DNA from 3 places in the Enterobacter sp. JH25 genome. Region 3 is predicted to be linked to each of the others. Evidence: riboswitches for the same ligand, from Rfam matches in the RefSeq annotation. Region 3 holds a riboswitch; each other region holds the start of a gene.
What was found. Region 3 has a riboswitch for thiamine pyrophosphate ahead of thiM (hydroxyethylthiazole kinase). Riboswitches for the same ligand answer to the same signal wherever they lie in the genome.

Region 1 (4,425 bases), 2.0 Mb from region 3:
GAGCGCCACTTTATCCCCCACGCGACGACGCGCATCGGCAATATCAGTGGTCCAGTCGAGGCCCAGCGCATCACAGCCGGTGGCCGCCATCGCTTCAAGCCACTGACCGCCGCCTTTCGTAAACAGCGTTACCGGCACGCGACGGCCTTCGTTTTCACGCAGCAGACCATCGACAATTTTGTGCATGTAGTACAGGGAGAACTGCTGATAATCACGCCCGGTCAGCACGCCGCCCCAGGTGTCGAAAATCATCACCGACTGCGCGCCCGCTTTAATCTGCGCGTTGAGATAGAGCGTGACGCTCTTCGCCAGCTTGTCGAGCAGGGCATGCAGGGCCTGCGGCTCTGCGTACATCATCTTTTTGATGACGGTAAAGGCTTTGCTGCTGCCACCTTCCACCATGTAGGTTGCCAGCGTCCACGGACTACCGGAGAAGCCAATCAGCGGCACGTCGCCTTTGAGCTCGCGGCGGATGGTGCGCACGGCGTTCATCACATAGCCCAGCTCGCCTTCCGGATCGGGGATCGGCAGCTTATCAACGTCGGCTTTGTTTTTGATCGGTGAGGTAAAACGCGGCCCCTCGCCGGTTTCGAAATAGAGCCCAAGGCCCATCGCGTCCGGAATGGTAAGAATGTCCGAAAAAAGAATGGCGGCATCGAGCGGGAAGCGGCGCAGCGGCTGGAGCGTCACCTCACAGGCCAGCTCGGCGTTTTTGCACAGCGACATAAAATCGCCCGCCTGCGCACGCGTGGCTTTGTACTCAGGCAGATAGCGTCCCGCCTGGCGCATCATCCACACCGGGGTGACATCAACGGGCTGGCGCAGCAGCGCACGCAGATAACGATCGTTCTTCAGTTCGGTCATTTTGCAGTTCCTTATTGCGTCAGTCCGTCAGTGTAACACTACTCATACTCGGCCCGACACATTGCCACGGTATCTTCTATCAGGCGACGCGCCACCGTTCCCGGCGGGGGCAGCAGCGGTAAATCGTCGTAGCGATACCAGTTCGCCTCCAGCAGCTCTTTCTGATCGATAACAATCTCGCCGCTGTCGTATTCCGCCATAAACGCGGTCATCAGGGACATCGGGAACGGCCACGGCTGCGACGTCACATAGCGCAGGTTTTTCACCTTAATGCCGCTCTCCTCCATCACCTCGCGCGCCACCGCCTGTTCCAGCGTTTCGCCGACTTCCACGAACCCGGCGAGGACGGTGTGAATGCCGTTGCGATGGCGGGTATGCTGCGCCAGCAGGATGGAATCATCACGGCGGATGGCGACAATGATGCACGGTGCGATTTGCGGGTAGTAACGTTCACGGCAGTGGCCGCAGAGCAGCGCCCATTCGGTTTTGCTCGGGTGCATGGTGTGGCCGCAGTAACCGCAGTATTTGTGCGAGCGGTAAAACTCCGCCAGCTGTACGCCGCGCCCCGCCAGCTGGAACAGGCCGACGTCCAGATCCAGCACCTGACGTACGGATCCCATATCCTGACGGCGCGCCTGTTGGATCAACCACACGGGATCGCCCTGCCACTCGCCGATCTTCAGCGCGGACTGGCCCACCAGATCGAACGTTTCCGCGGCACCGTAGGGCAACTCTCCTGAGGGTAGCCATAATTTTTGTTCGTGGCTGACGATCCACCAACCCAGATCTGATTTTTCAATAATACGATCCATATCTATTGCACTACCTTCGCTTCACTGACATGTTGTTAGCATTGTGGTTACATTTTGGATAAGCAGATCCCATTTTAAACCTTATGGAGTCGACCATGTTAAACCAGCTGGAAAGCCTGACTGAGCGCGTTGGAGGAAGTAACACCCTGGTGGATCGCTGGCTACATGTGCGCAAGCATCTCCTTGTGGCGTATTACAATCTGGTTGGTCTTAAGCCTGGCAAAGAATCCTTTATGCGACTCAATGAAAAAGCGCTGGACGACTTTTGTCAGAGCCTGGTCGACTACCTCTCCGACGGCCATTTCAACCTTTATGAACGCATTATCCGCGAAATGGAAGGGACAACGCCGTATTTAGCGGCCAGTAAACTCTGTCCGTTGCTTGAAGCCAACACCCAGCAGATCATGGACTACTACGATTCCACGCTGGAGAACGCTATCGATCACGATAACTATCTTGAGTTTCAGCAGGCGCTTTCCGACCTTGGCGAAGCACTGGAAGAGCGATTCACGCTGGAAGACAAGCTCATCGCCCTCGTGCTGGACAACAACCTGACTATCAGCTCCAGCGATAACGTTGCGCGCCCTGCTTGAGTTCTTAATCGTTAACGAGTAATTTACAACCATTCGCCCCTCTGCGGAGGGGGATTTTTCTTGTCGGAGTGCCCAGTGTGAAAGCACGGGCTGAGACCGTTAATTCGGGATCCGCGGAACCTGATCAGGTTAATACCTGCGAAGGGAACAAGAGTCACACTGCTGTTGTATCGCCTTCGGGCGATCTTCTCTTGCTTCATCCGTCGTCTGACAAGCCATGTCCTTCACATCTGGAATGAGCTATGTCTACAACAAAACTGACCCGCCGCGAACAGCGCGAACACGCACAACGCTTCATCGACACCCTGGAAGGCACCGCTTTCCCGAACTCAACGCGCATCTACATCACCGGTTCACAGGCCGATATCCGCGTGCCGATGCGCGAAATCCAGCTCAGCCCGACGCATATCGGCGGCAGCAAAGAGCACCCGCAGTTTGAAGACAACGAAGCCGTGCCGGTGTATGACACCTCCGGCCCGTACGGCGATCCTGATGTTGCTATCAACGTGCAGCAGGGTCTGGCAAAGCTTCGCCAGCCGTGGATTGATGCCCGTAACGACTGCGAAGAACTGAGCGTGCGCAGCTCGGCGTACACCAACGCGCGCCTGGCCGACGACGGTCTGGATGAGCTGCGCTTTACTGGCCTGCTGACGCCAAAACGCGCTAAAGCGGGCAAATGCGTAACCCAGTTGCACTACGCGCGACAGGGTATCGTCACGCCGGAGATGGAGTTCATCGCCATCCGCGAAAACATGGGCCGCGAGCGCATTCGCAGCGAAGTGCTGCGCCACCAGCATCCGGGTGAAGGGTTTGGCGCTCGCCTGCCGGAGAACATCACGCCGGAATTCGTGCGTGATGAAGTAGCCGCCGGGCGCGCGATTATTCCCGCCAACATCAACCACCCGGAATCCGAGCCGATGATTATCGGCCGCAACTTCCTGGTGAAGGTCAACGCCAACATCGGCAACTCTGCCGTCACCTCTTCCATCGAAGAAGAGGTGGAAAAGCTGGTCTGGTCAACGCGCTGGGGCGCGGACACGGTGATGGACCTCTCCACCGGCCGTTACATTCACGAAACCCGCGAATGGATCCTGCGTAACAGCCCGGTGCCGATTGGCACCGTCCCGATTTATCAGGCGCTGGAGAAGGTAAACGGTATCGCCGAAAACCTCACCTGGGAAGCGTTCCGCGACACGCTGCTGGAGCAGGCGGAACAGGGCGTGGACTACTTCACCATTCACGCGGGCGTGCTGCTGCGCTACGTGCCGATGACGGCGAAACGTCTGACCGGTATCGTCTCACGCGGCGGTTCGATTATGGCGAAATGGTGCCTTTCCCATCATCAGGAAAACTTCCTCTACGAGCACTTCCGCGAAATCTGCGAGATCTGCGCCGCTTATGACGTTTCTCTGTCGCTGGGCGACGGCCTGCGTCCTGGCTCCATCCGTGACGCGAACGACGAGGCGCAGTTTGCCGAGCTGCACACGCTGGGCGAGCTGACCAAAATCGCCTGGGAGTACGATGTGCAGGTGATGATTGAAGGCCCGGGCCATGTACCGATGCAGATGATCCGCCGCAACATGACCGAGGAGCTGGAGCACTGCCACGAAGCACCGTTCTACACCCTGGGGCCGTTGACCACCGATATTGCGCCGGGCTATGACCACTTCACTTCCGGGATCGGCGCGGCGATGATCGGCTGGTTCGGCTGCGCCATGCTCTGCTACGTGACGCCGAAAGAGCACCTCGGGCTGCCAAACAAAGAGGACGTGAAGCAGGGGCTGATCACCTACAAGATTGCCGCCCACGCGGCGGATCTGGCGAAAGGCCATCCGGGCGCGCAAATTCGCGACAACGCCATGTCCAAAGCGCGCTTTGAATTCCGCTGGGAAGACCAGTTCAACCTGGCGCTGGATCCGTTCACCGCCCGCGCCTACCACGACGAAACCCTGCCGCAGGAATCGGGCAAAGTCGCGCACTTCTGCTCCATGTGTGGGCCGAAGTTCTGCTCGATGAAAATCAGCCAGGAGGTGCGCGACTACGCCGCCGCGCAGACCATTGAAGTCGGCATGGCAGACATGTCCGAAACCTTCCGCGCCAAAGGCGGCGAAATCTACCTCAAAAAGGAGGAGGCGTAATGTACCAGCCCGATTTCC
Region 2 (4,425 bases), 2.2 Mb from region 3:
TGGCTGAGTAACACCAGTGCCAGACAGCATACCATCTGCACGATCGCCAGCAGCGCGGCGCGGCCCGGATCGTAGTCGTAACTTAAAGCCTGATAGATCGCCAGCTCAATGGTGGTGGCCTGCGGCCCGCCGCCGAGAGAAAGTACGGTCGCGAAGCTGGCGAAGCAGAGCATAAAGATTAGCGCGGCAACCGGGGCAATCTGGCGTCGCAGCCACGGCCATTCGACAAAGCGGAAGAACGACCAGCCGCGCATGCCAAGCTGGGCGGCAATCTGACGCTGCTCACCGGGAATGTTTTCCAGCGCCTGTAAAAAGAGGCGCGTGGCCATCGGCATATTGAAAAAAATATGCGCCAGCAGAATGCCTTTCAGGCCGTATGGCGAGAAGGTCCATTCCAGACCAAGCAGGTTGAAAAGGAATGCCAGCCATCCCTGCCGACCATAGACGCTCAGAATGCCGAACACCGCCACCAGCACGGGCAGGATCAGCGTCATCGCGCACAGCCGCAGCAGGGCAAGCCTGCCGGGGAAACGTCTGCGATAGAGGGCGCGCGCGAGGAAAATGGCCGGGAGCGTCGACAGCAGCGCGGAAAGAAACGCCTGCCAGAAGGAGAAACGGATGACGTGCCAGAGATAGCTGTCGTGCCAGAGGGCAAGCAGATCGCTCTCTGGCGCGTTAAACCACAGCGCAAGGAATGCACCCAGGCTGACGACCACCATCAGTATAGCGGCGAGCAGCCCGGGAACTAACCAGCCGGGGATCAGCGGCTGACGGCGCGTTGCCATTCACTTATCCATGCGGCGCGCTGGGTGGCAACCTGCTGCGGCGTAAATTCCAGGGAGGTTTGCGGTTTGTTCAGCTGCTCAAAACCTGCCGGCAGCGCAACATCAGTGACCGGGTACATCCAGTTTCCTGTCGGAATAGCATTCTGGAATGCCGGTGAAACCATAAACTTCAGGAATTTCTCGGCGAGCTCCGGCTGTTTGCTCGCGGCGGTGCGGGCGGCCACTTCCACCTGCAAATAATGCCCTTCAGCAAAGTTCGCGGCAGCGTAGTTGTCTTTCTTCTCGGCGATAATGTGGTAGGCCGGAGAAGTCGTGTAGCTCAGCACAAGGTCGCTTTCGCCTTTCAGGAACAGGCCGTAGGCTTCGCTCCAGCCTTTGGTGACGGTAACGGTTTTCGCAGCCAGTTTCTGCCACGCCTCAGGCGTTTTGTCGCCATAGACTTTCTGCATCCACAACAGCAGCCCCAGACCCGGCGTGCTGGTGCGCGGATCTTCATAAATCACGCGCCACTTCTGATCGCTTTCGACCAGCTCTTTCAGGCTTTTGGGCGGATTCTTCAGCTTGTTTTTATCGTAGACAAACGCAAAGTAACCGTAATCAAAGGGAACGAAGGTGTCGTTTTTCCAGCCGCCCGGCACGTTGACGGCATCTGCCGCCACGCCGCTTTTGGCGAACAGTCTGGTTTGAGTGGCGGCTTGCAGCAGGTTGTTATCCAGCCCGAGCACCACGTCGGCTTTGCTGTTTTTGCCTTCCATACGCAGCCGGTTAAGCAGAGAGACACCATCTTCCAGTGCCACGAATTTCAGCTCGCAGTTGCAGTCGGCTTCAAAGGCTTTTTTCACCGCCGGGCCGGGGCCCCAGTCGGCGGAGAAGGAGTCGTAGGTGTAGACCGTCAGGACAGGCTTAGCAAAAACAGGCAGCGCAAACAGCGCCAGCAGAGGAAGAACGTTTTTTAACACTTTGCACCTCAGGGTTGAGTGGCAAAGGATTTTGAGAGACAGCCTCAAATCCCTTCGCCGGCGTTATCCGGATCAGGTTCGACGGGTATTATCTCAGCGCACATCAGTGATGCAGCACCCCGTTGAGAACGGCGCTATTGTAATGATTTGGTGAATATTACGAAAGCGTTATGGCTCCGGCGGCGCAAACCACGCGGATTTAAAATCAAACCAGCCCAGGGTATTCATTCGCAGGCCGCGCATGCTGCGCTGACCCTGGATCAGCAGCCAGTGGTGAATCAGCGGTACGATCGTCTGCCCGGCCAGCAGCTCCTGACACCAGGCGGCCAGATCCATTTCTCCTGCCCGCCACCGTGCGGCGTCTCGCTGCCAGTCCCGATTGATACAGTGCTGAATCAGGGGCACTTCATACAGGTGAGAGAAGAGCGAAAAATCAAGCGGCAGCGTGAAGTTCGCACTGTTGAGCCAGATATCGCTGATAACATCTCCACGGTGCCATTCATCATAGTCCACTTCCTGTATCGCCAGCGTCACGCCCTCGGCTGCCAGCAGCTTACTCATGATCCTTGCGATAAACCGGTGTTCAATGTGATCGCGATAGTAGCTGAGGGTGATGGTCTCCAGTCCGGCAGGTTTTTCACTGCGTACTGGCTGCGCATGGTGCCAGCGCGGAAGCAGGCCATAGGCCGGGAACCACCAGGTCTGGTATTGCTCCTCTGCGTGATAAATCAGGTTAGCGGGCGCCAGAACATGGCTGATCCACCTGCGTACGTCGTGATTCGCCCCGCGATGGCTGCGGCTATCGAAGAGCAGGTAGTAGCAGCCCTCCTCCAGGCGGCTTTCGAACGCCTTTTCACCGGCTGTTGGCCCTTCCAGCGTCAGGCCTGCGCTCAGCTCTTCGTTGAGATCCGGCAGTACCCAGACGTTGACTTCGTCGATCAGCGCCCTATAGCCAAAGTAATCATCAAAGGCGCGGATCTTCAGCTGATTACTGTTGTTCCGTGAAACGGAGTAGGGGCCCGTACCAATCGGCTGGCTGGAAAAATTGTTCAGGGATCGCCACTCGGCAGGCAGGATCATCGAGGGCACGTAGCCCAGAAGCCACGGAAGCCATTTGTCCGGCTGCGATAGCTCAATATCCAGCGTCCATGCCGTTGGGGAGTGGATCCGCGCGATATGCGAGTAGAGCGGCAGCGTGCGGGCGCGTTCTAAGGAGTCGATAACGTCGCGCATCTCCAGCTCGCGTCCATGGTGGAAATGAATGCCGGGACGTAAAAAGAAGCGCCAGTGCAACGGAGACACCTGTTGCCAGTGATGGGCAATATCCGCTTCCAGTTCCCCGTTTTCCTCATTTATCCGCGTCAGGCCGCTAAAAATCTGCCGGGCCATGTGGGTTTCAGAGCGACGTAACGCCGTACCGGGCAACAGATTTTTCATTGGGCGATAGTAAAGCACTCGCAGAATGTGGCGTCCCTGACGAAAGCTGCGTCCCAGATGCGAGACCAGCATCTGGCGCACGGCGGCTTTGTCGCCCACCAGCTGGACCAGCTGATCGATGCGGTCTTGCTCCAGCAGATCCTCCGCCCGCTGTTGCTGCAACGCCAGGCCGGTATAGAGGAAAGTCAGGCGCGAGCGCTTACCGCGTCCGGCTTCGGCCTCCCAGTTTAGCCAGCCCTGCTGCTGCATGGTGTTAAGGAGGGTACGCATATGACGCCGGGAGCAGTTGAGGAGCTCAGCCAGCTCGTTCAGCGTGGTCTCCTGCGATTGCCCCTCGCAGCACTGCCAGAGGCGGATAAATTGTTGTTGCAGACGACCAGAAGGCATAAAAGAGGAACTCCTGACAAAAAATCAGCAATTTATTAATCCCTATATTAAGCCAATAATCCTTATCGATGAAGCGAGGAGGTAAATTATGAAGAGGTCTACCGCACGTCAGTTTTATCAGCACTATTTTTCAGCGACAAAGGGAGTGTCCTGGCTGGCCCGCCAGTGCGCAGAGCAGCGGCTGAGAATACTGGAAGATCTGATGCAGTGGGACGTTACGAAACCGACCTCTTCTCGCTAACTCGCCTCGATCATGTGTGACTGAGTATTGGTGCTAATCACCCGCCAGCAAAATGTTTTTGCTGGCTTTTTTCGTTTACTATTTCACCCAATTTCGATTCGCTTTCATAAGGACTTGCGCATGCTCTGGTTGATGACGATGGGGCGACGCCTGAACGGCGTGTACGCCGCTTTTATGCTGGTGGCCTTCATGATGGGCGTGGCCGGTGCGCTACAGGCGCCGACGCTGAGCCTGTTTCTCAGTCGTGAGGTTGGGGCGCAGCCATTTTGGGTAGGCCTGTTCTACACCGTCAACGCCATTGCCGGGATCCTCGTCAGCCTGTGGCTGGCGAAACGATCCGACAGCCAGGGCGATCGCCGCAAGCTGATCCTCTTTTGTTGCGCCATGGCCGTGGGCAACGCGTTGCTGTTTGCCTTTAATCGTCACTACCTGACGCTTATCACCTGTGGCGTGCTGTTGGCCTCTCTGGCGAACACCGCCATGCCGCAGCTCTTCGCCCTGGCCCGGGAGTACGCCGACAACTCGGCGCGGGAAGTGGTGATGTTCAGCTCGGTGATGCGTGCGCAGCTCTCTCTCGCATGGGTCATCGGCCCCCCGCTGGCGTTCATGCTGGCGC
Region 3 (4,425 bases):
ACGTTGAAAGCTATGGCGGCACGTTGGGAGAGGCGATTCAGGATCTAGCTAATCGATTCAGGATAGTTCTTTGGATCTTTTGCGCTTTCACAGCAATGTTTATCTGGGTAATTATTTCAAATGAAATAGAATACGTCATATCAACCGGGATCGGTTTATTCATAGCAATGCTGATTGCTGTTTTTGTTCAACCGCCAGTCCTTTCTTACAAATCCTGGCGGTTCTGGAGAAAATACAGGGGCTAATGATTCGGTGATTCGGTGGAAAGCAGGTCAAAAATAACCTTAGCCTTGATACCGTAGCCTACTATTTTCATAGTTAACTTGGGGCGGCTCATTGTGTTGACTTGACGGTAGTAATCGTGGGGAAGCCAACGGAACAATCGCCAGGCACCTGCTTTTCGCGCTAATCCAACAATGCTGTAGATGTTTGCGCTTAGTGTTAGAGTGTTATAAAAAGCCAGACCAGATTCAGCCTTAAACCCCATAAACTGAGCAATATTAATCACTTTGTCAGCGACCACACCTTCAGAGTTAGATTGTCCTTCAGATAAAAATTTATTCACTTCTTTAGTTATACCGTTAGCGCCATCTGCAACTAAGAGTGCACCAGCGAGGACTCCAATAGGGGTCATCGTCGAGATCATGATCATTCCGCCGTAGAAAACCATCCCTGAAAGCACCACATTCACAGCCGAAATCACATACCCGACTATCTTGTTATTTTCCCTGACAAACTCGACCTTTGCATAAAGTTGCGCGGCTCTGGTTCTTAACAGGCGTTCTTGTTCTTGTAGATTATCTCTTTCGGCACGCAGATTTTTGATGCATGCAATGCATTCTTCATCGGTTTTGGCCCGTCGTGCAGTTTCAAATTCTTTCTCTACGACCTGCCTTATCTCTTCGACAAACTTGATACGTGTAAGACCATTTTGCAAATAGAATGCTGACAGCCGGTTTGCTGTTTCGACGAGTTTACGGGCTTCCAGATTCACCATTGTATCTGACCATGTTCTGTTCCAGCCCCTGTCGAGCAGCGCGATATCCATTGAAGACTCCTTCCCAAAATGTGTCTGGTCATTTTACGTGCATCCCGGCTTTTTTGTACCTTAAACCGGTATTCCGTAATAGTGGCAAATAGCATTAGTCAGTAATACCGGGGCTGCACTTCCTGCGATCCTCAGTGTACCTGCATATTCTTATACTCGAGACGGCTTGAGTCTAAGAAAGGGATGGATACTTGTGTCACACAAACTGTCACTCATCCTGTCACTCACGGCTCTAAAGGGCCGCTTTCGCCGTTTACAAGTCTTCCCGCTGGCATTACTATCCTGACCAGGGATTAATGAGGAGCATTAATCGCAAGATTTTGATTTTGTTTTATTTGACTCGGGGTGCCCTTCTTCGTTGAAGGCTGAGAAATACCCGTATTACCTGATCTGGATAATGCCAGCGTAGGGAAGTCAGATGCCTACCCGGTCATCGCTTCTTTCCGCACGGCAGGAGCGAAACCATGCAGCCTGACCTGCTCGACTCACACGTTTTACATCAATTCCGAACCCGTTCCCCGCTCACGCACTGTATGACCAACGATGTCGTGCAGACCTTCACCGCCAACGTTCTGCTCGCGCTCGGTGCTTCCCCGGCAATGGTGATCGAAGCCGAGGAAGCGGAACAGTTTGCCGCGCTTGCCGATGCCCTGCTCGTCAACGTTGGCACGCTCACCGCGCCGCGCGCCCAGTCGATGCGTCGGGCTATTGAGAGCGCGGTAGCCGCGGGCACACCCTGGGTTCTGGACCCCGTCGCGGTTGGCGCGCTGGCGTTCCGCACCCGTTTTTGCCAGCAAATATTATCCCTTAAACCTGCGGCCATTCGTGGCAACGCCTCCGAAATCCTCGCCCTTGCCGGAATGAGTGCGGGCGGACGTGGGGTCGATTCCACCGATACGGCAGCGAGCGCGTTGACCGCTGCGCAGGTGCTTGCCCGCCAGACCCACGCCGTTGTAGTCGTCACAGGGGAAGTGGATCACATCACCGACGGCCAGCGAACCCGTACGGTCGCGGGCGGCGACCCGCTGATGACCCGCGTGGTAGGAACTGGCTGTGCGCTCTCGGCGGTCGTCGCCGCCTGCTGCTCGCTGCCTGGCGACAGGCTTGATAACGCGGCGGCAGCCTGCGGCTTTATGAAGCGCGCAGGGTCAGTTGCCCTGACTCAAAGCCGGGGGCCCGGCAGCTTTGTCTCCGCGTTTCTGGACGCGCTTTACGCGCTGGAGGAACAGGTATGACGCGCATTAATGCCCTGACTATTGCGGGTACCGATCCCAGCGGCGGAGCGGGGATCCAGGCAGACCTGAAAACTTTCTCTGCGCTCGGCGCATACGGGTGCTCGGTTATCACCGCGCTGGTTGCGCAAAACACGCGCGGCGTACAGTCGGTGTATCGCATTGACCCGGATTTTGTCGCCGCGCAGCTGGATTCGGTATTCAGCGACGTACGTATCGACACCACCAAGATCGGCATGCTGGCAGAGGCGGACATTGTTGAAGCGGTCGCTGAACGTCTCAAACACTACCAGATAAAAAACGTGGTGCTTGATACCGTGATGCTGGCCAAAAGCGGCGATCCGCTGCTCTCCGCCTCGGCTGTCGACACCCTGCGTAAAAAGCTGCTGCCGCAGGTTGCGCTGATCACGCCAAACCTGCCTGAAGCCGCCGCGCTGCTGGATGCGCCACACGCGCAAAACGAACGTGAGATGAAAGAGCAGGGGAATGCGCTGCTGGCGATGGGGTGTCGCGCGGTGCTGATGAAAGGCGGCCATCTTGATGATGCAGAAAGCCCGGACTGGCTTTTCACCCACGATGGCACGCAACGTTTCACCGCGCCACGTGTCCAGACCAAAAACACCCACGGCACGGGCTGTACGCTCTCGGCGGCGCTGGCGGCGCTGCGTCCTCGTCACGCCGCATGGGCGGATACGGTGCAGGAGGCGAAGGTCTGGCTCTCGGGCGCGCTGGCAAAAGCCGATTCTCTGGAAGTGGGTCACGGTATTGGTCCGGTTCACCATTTTCATGCATGGTGGTAAGCCGTATACTGGCATGAAACTCATGCCAGAGAAAAACAGAGATGGAACAAGCGCATACCCGGTTAATTGCTCAACTCAAGGAACGAATTGCCGCACCGGACAACACGCCGCTGTATCTGAAATTTGCCGAAACGGTCAAGAACGCGGTGCGCAGCGGTGTGCTCGCGCACGGTAATATTTTGCCCGGCGAGCGCGATCTGAGCCAGCTGGCCGGAGTGTCGCGTATTACGGTGCGTAAAGCCATGCAGGCGCTGGAAGAGGCTGGCGTCGTTACCCGCGCGCGTGGATACGGGACGCAAATCAACAATATCTTTGAATATTCGCTGAAAGAGGCGCGCGGCTTTTCTCAGCAGGTGGTGCTGCGTGGCAAAACGCCCAACACCCTGTGGGTCAATAAACGCATCGTGAAGTGCCCGGAAGAGATCGCCCGCCATCTTTCCCTTGCGCCGGAAAGCGATGTGTTTTTGCTTAAGCGCATCCGTTACGTGGATGACGATGCGGTATCGATAGAGGAGTCCTGGGTACCGGTAGGATTAATTCCCAACCCGGACGACATTGGCGTCTCGCTTTATGATTACTTCCGCAGCCAGAATATCTTTCCGCAGCGCACCCGTTCCCGCGTCAGCGCCCGGATGCCGGACAGCGAGTTTCAGGCGCATATCAAGATGGACGATAAGATACCGGTGCTGGTGATCAAGCAAGTCGCGCTCGATCAACAGCAGCGGCCAATTGAGTACAGCATCAGCTACTGCCGCAGCGACCTATACGTCTTTGTGTGCGAGGAGTAGGGCCTCGCGCGTGGGGGCGCAGTCTCCACCGCGATGGCTGACTACCCAGGCGGCCACGGCATTGCCAAGCTGCACCGACTCTGGCAGTGACCATCCCGCAGCCAGCCCGGCAAGGGTACCTCCCGCATGGCTGTCACCGGCACCGATGGTATCGACGACGGTAGCAGGAAACGCCGGAACGTGTCCGGAAGCGTCAGCGTTGTACCAGACCGCCCCGTCTTTATCATGGCGTACGATTAGCGCAGCGCCAAACCGTTGCTGCCACTGAGTGCCGAGCTGTTCCACGTTCACGCCAAGCCATTCGGCGGCAAGTTCCGCCTCCTGCCGATTGAGCGAGACAACCGGTTTACGGGCCATAATCCGCGCCATCAGCGGGTCGGGAATATCCGCGATGCGCGGACCGAAATCGATAAAGAGCGTCACATCCTGAAGACGTTCCACCCAGGCCGTCAGCAGCTCGCCGCTGGGCGACGCCAGCTGGTAGCCGGACAAATAGATCAGGCTTTTCTCCGGCACGCTCAACCCATCCAGCCAGCGTTGCTGCCACTGATTCTCCA

Region 1: linked by a shared signal. The riboswitch ahead of thiC (phosphomethylpyrimidine synthase ThiC) and the one ahead of thiM (hydroxyethylthiazole kinase) in region 3 are both predicted to bind thiamine pyrophosphate.
Region 2: linked by a shared signal. The riboswitch ahead of thiB (thiamine ABC transporter substrate binding subunit) and the one ahead of thiM (hydroxyethylthiazole kinase) in region 3 are both predicted to bind thiamine pyrophosphate.

What each region holds. Positions count from the first base shown of each region.
Region 1 is NZ_CP091319.1:257,051-261,475, reverse strand. Features, by position in the region: gene hemE (uroporphyrinogen decarboxylase) at 1-864, opposite strand, end outside; gene nudC (NAD(+) diphosphatase) at 903-1,676, opposite strand; gene L2Y28_RS01275 (Rsd/AlgQ family anti-sigma factor) at 1,772-2,269, shown strand; TPP riboswitch at 2,324-2,433, shown strand; gene thiC (phosphomethylpyrimidine synthase ThiC) at 2,512-4,407, shown strand; gene thiE (thiamine phosphate synthase) at 4,407-4,425, shown strand, end outside.
Region 2 is NZ_CP091319.1:728,640-733,064, forward strand. Features, by position in the region: gene thiP (thiamine/thiamine pyrophosphate ABC transporter permease ThiP) at 1-785, opposite strand, end outside; gene thiB (thiamine ABC transporter substrate binding subunit) at 761-1,744, opposite strand; TPP riboswitch at 1,776-1,876, opposite strand; gene sgrR (HTH-type transcriptional regulator SgrR) at 1,913-3,568, opposite strand; gene sgrT (glucose uptake inhibitor SgrT) at 3,657-3,809, shown strand; gene L2Y28_RS03515 (sugar efflux transporter) at 3,930-4,425, shown strand, end outside.
Region 3 is NZ_CP091319.1:2,958,682-2,963,106, reverse strand. Features, by position in the region: gene L2Y28_RS14200 (hypothetical protein) at 1-245, shown strand, start outside; gene L2Y28_RS14195 (DUF4225 domain-containing protein) at 242-1,048, opposite strand; TPP riboswitch at 1,380-1,477, shown strand; gene thiM (hydroxyethylthiazole kinase) at 1,513-2,283, shown strand; gene thiD (bifunctional hydroxymethylpyrimidine kinase/phosphomethylpyrimidine kinase) at 2,280-3,080, shown strand; gene L2Y28_RS14180 (GntR family transcriptional regulator) at 3,122-3,868, shown strand; gene L2Y28_RS14175 (PfkB family carbohydrate kinase) at 3,842-4,425, opposite strand, start outside.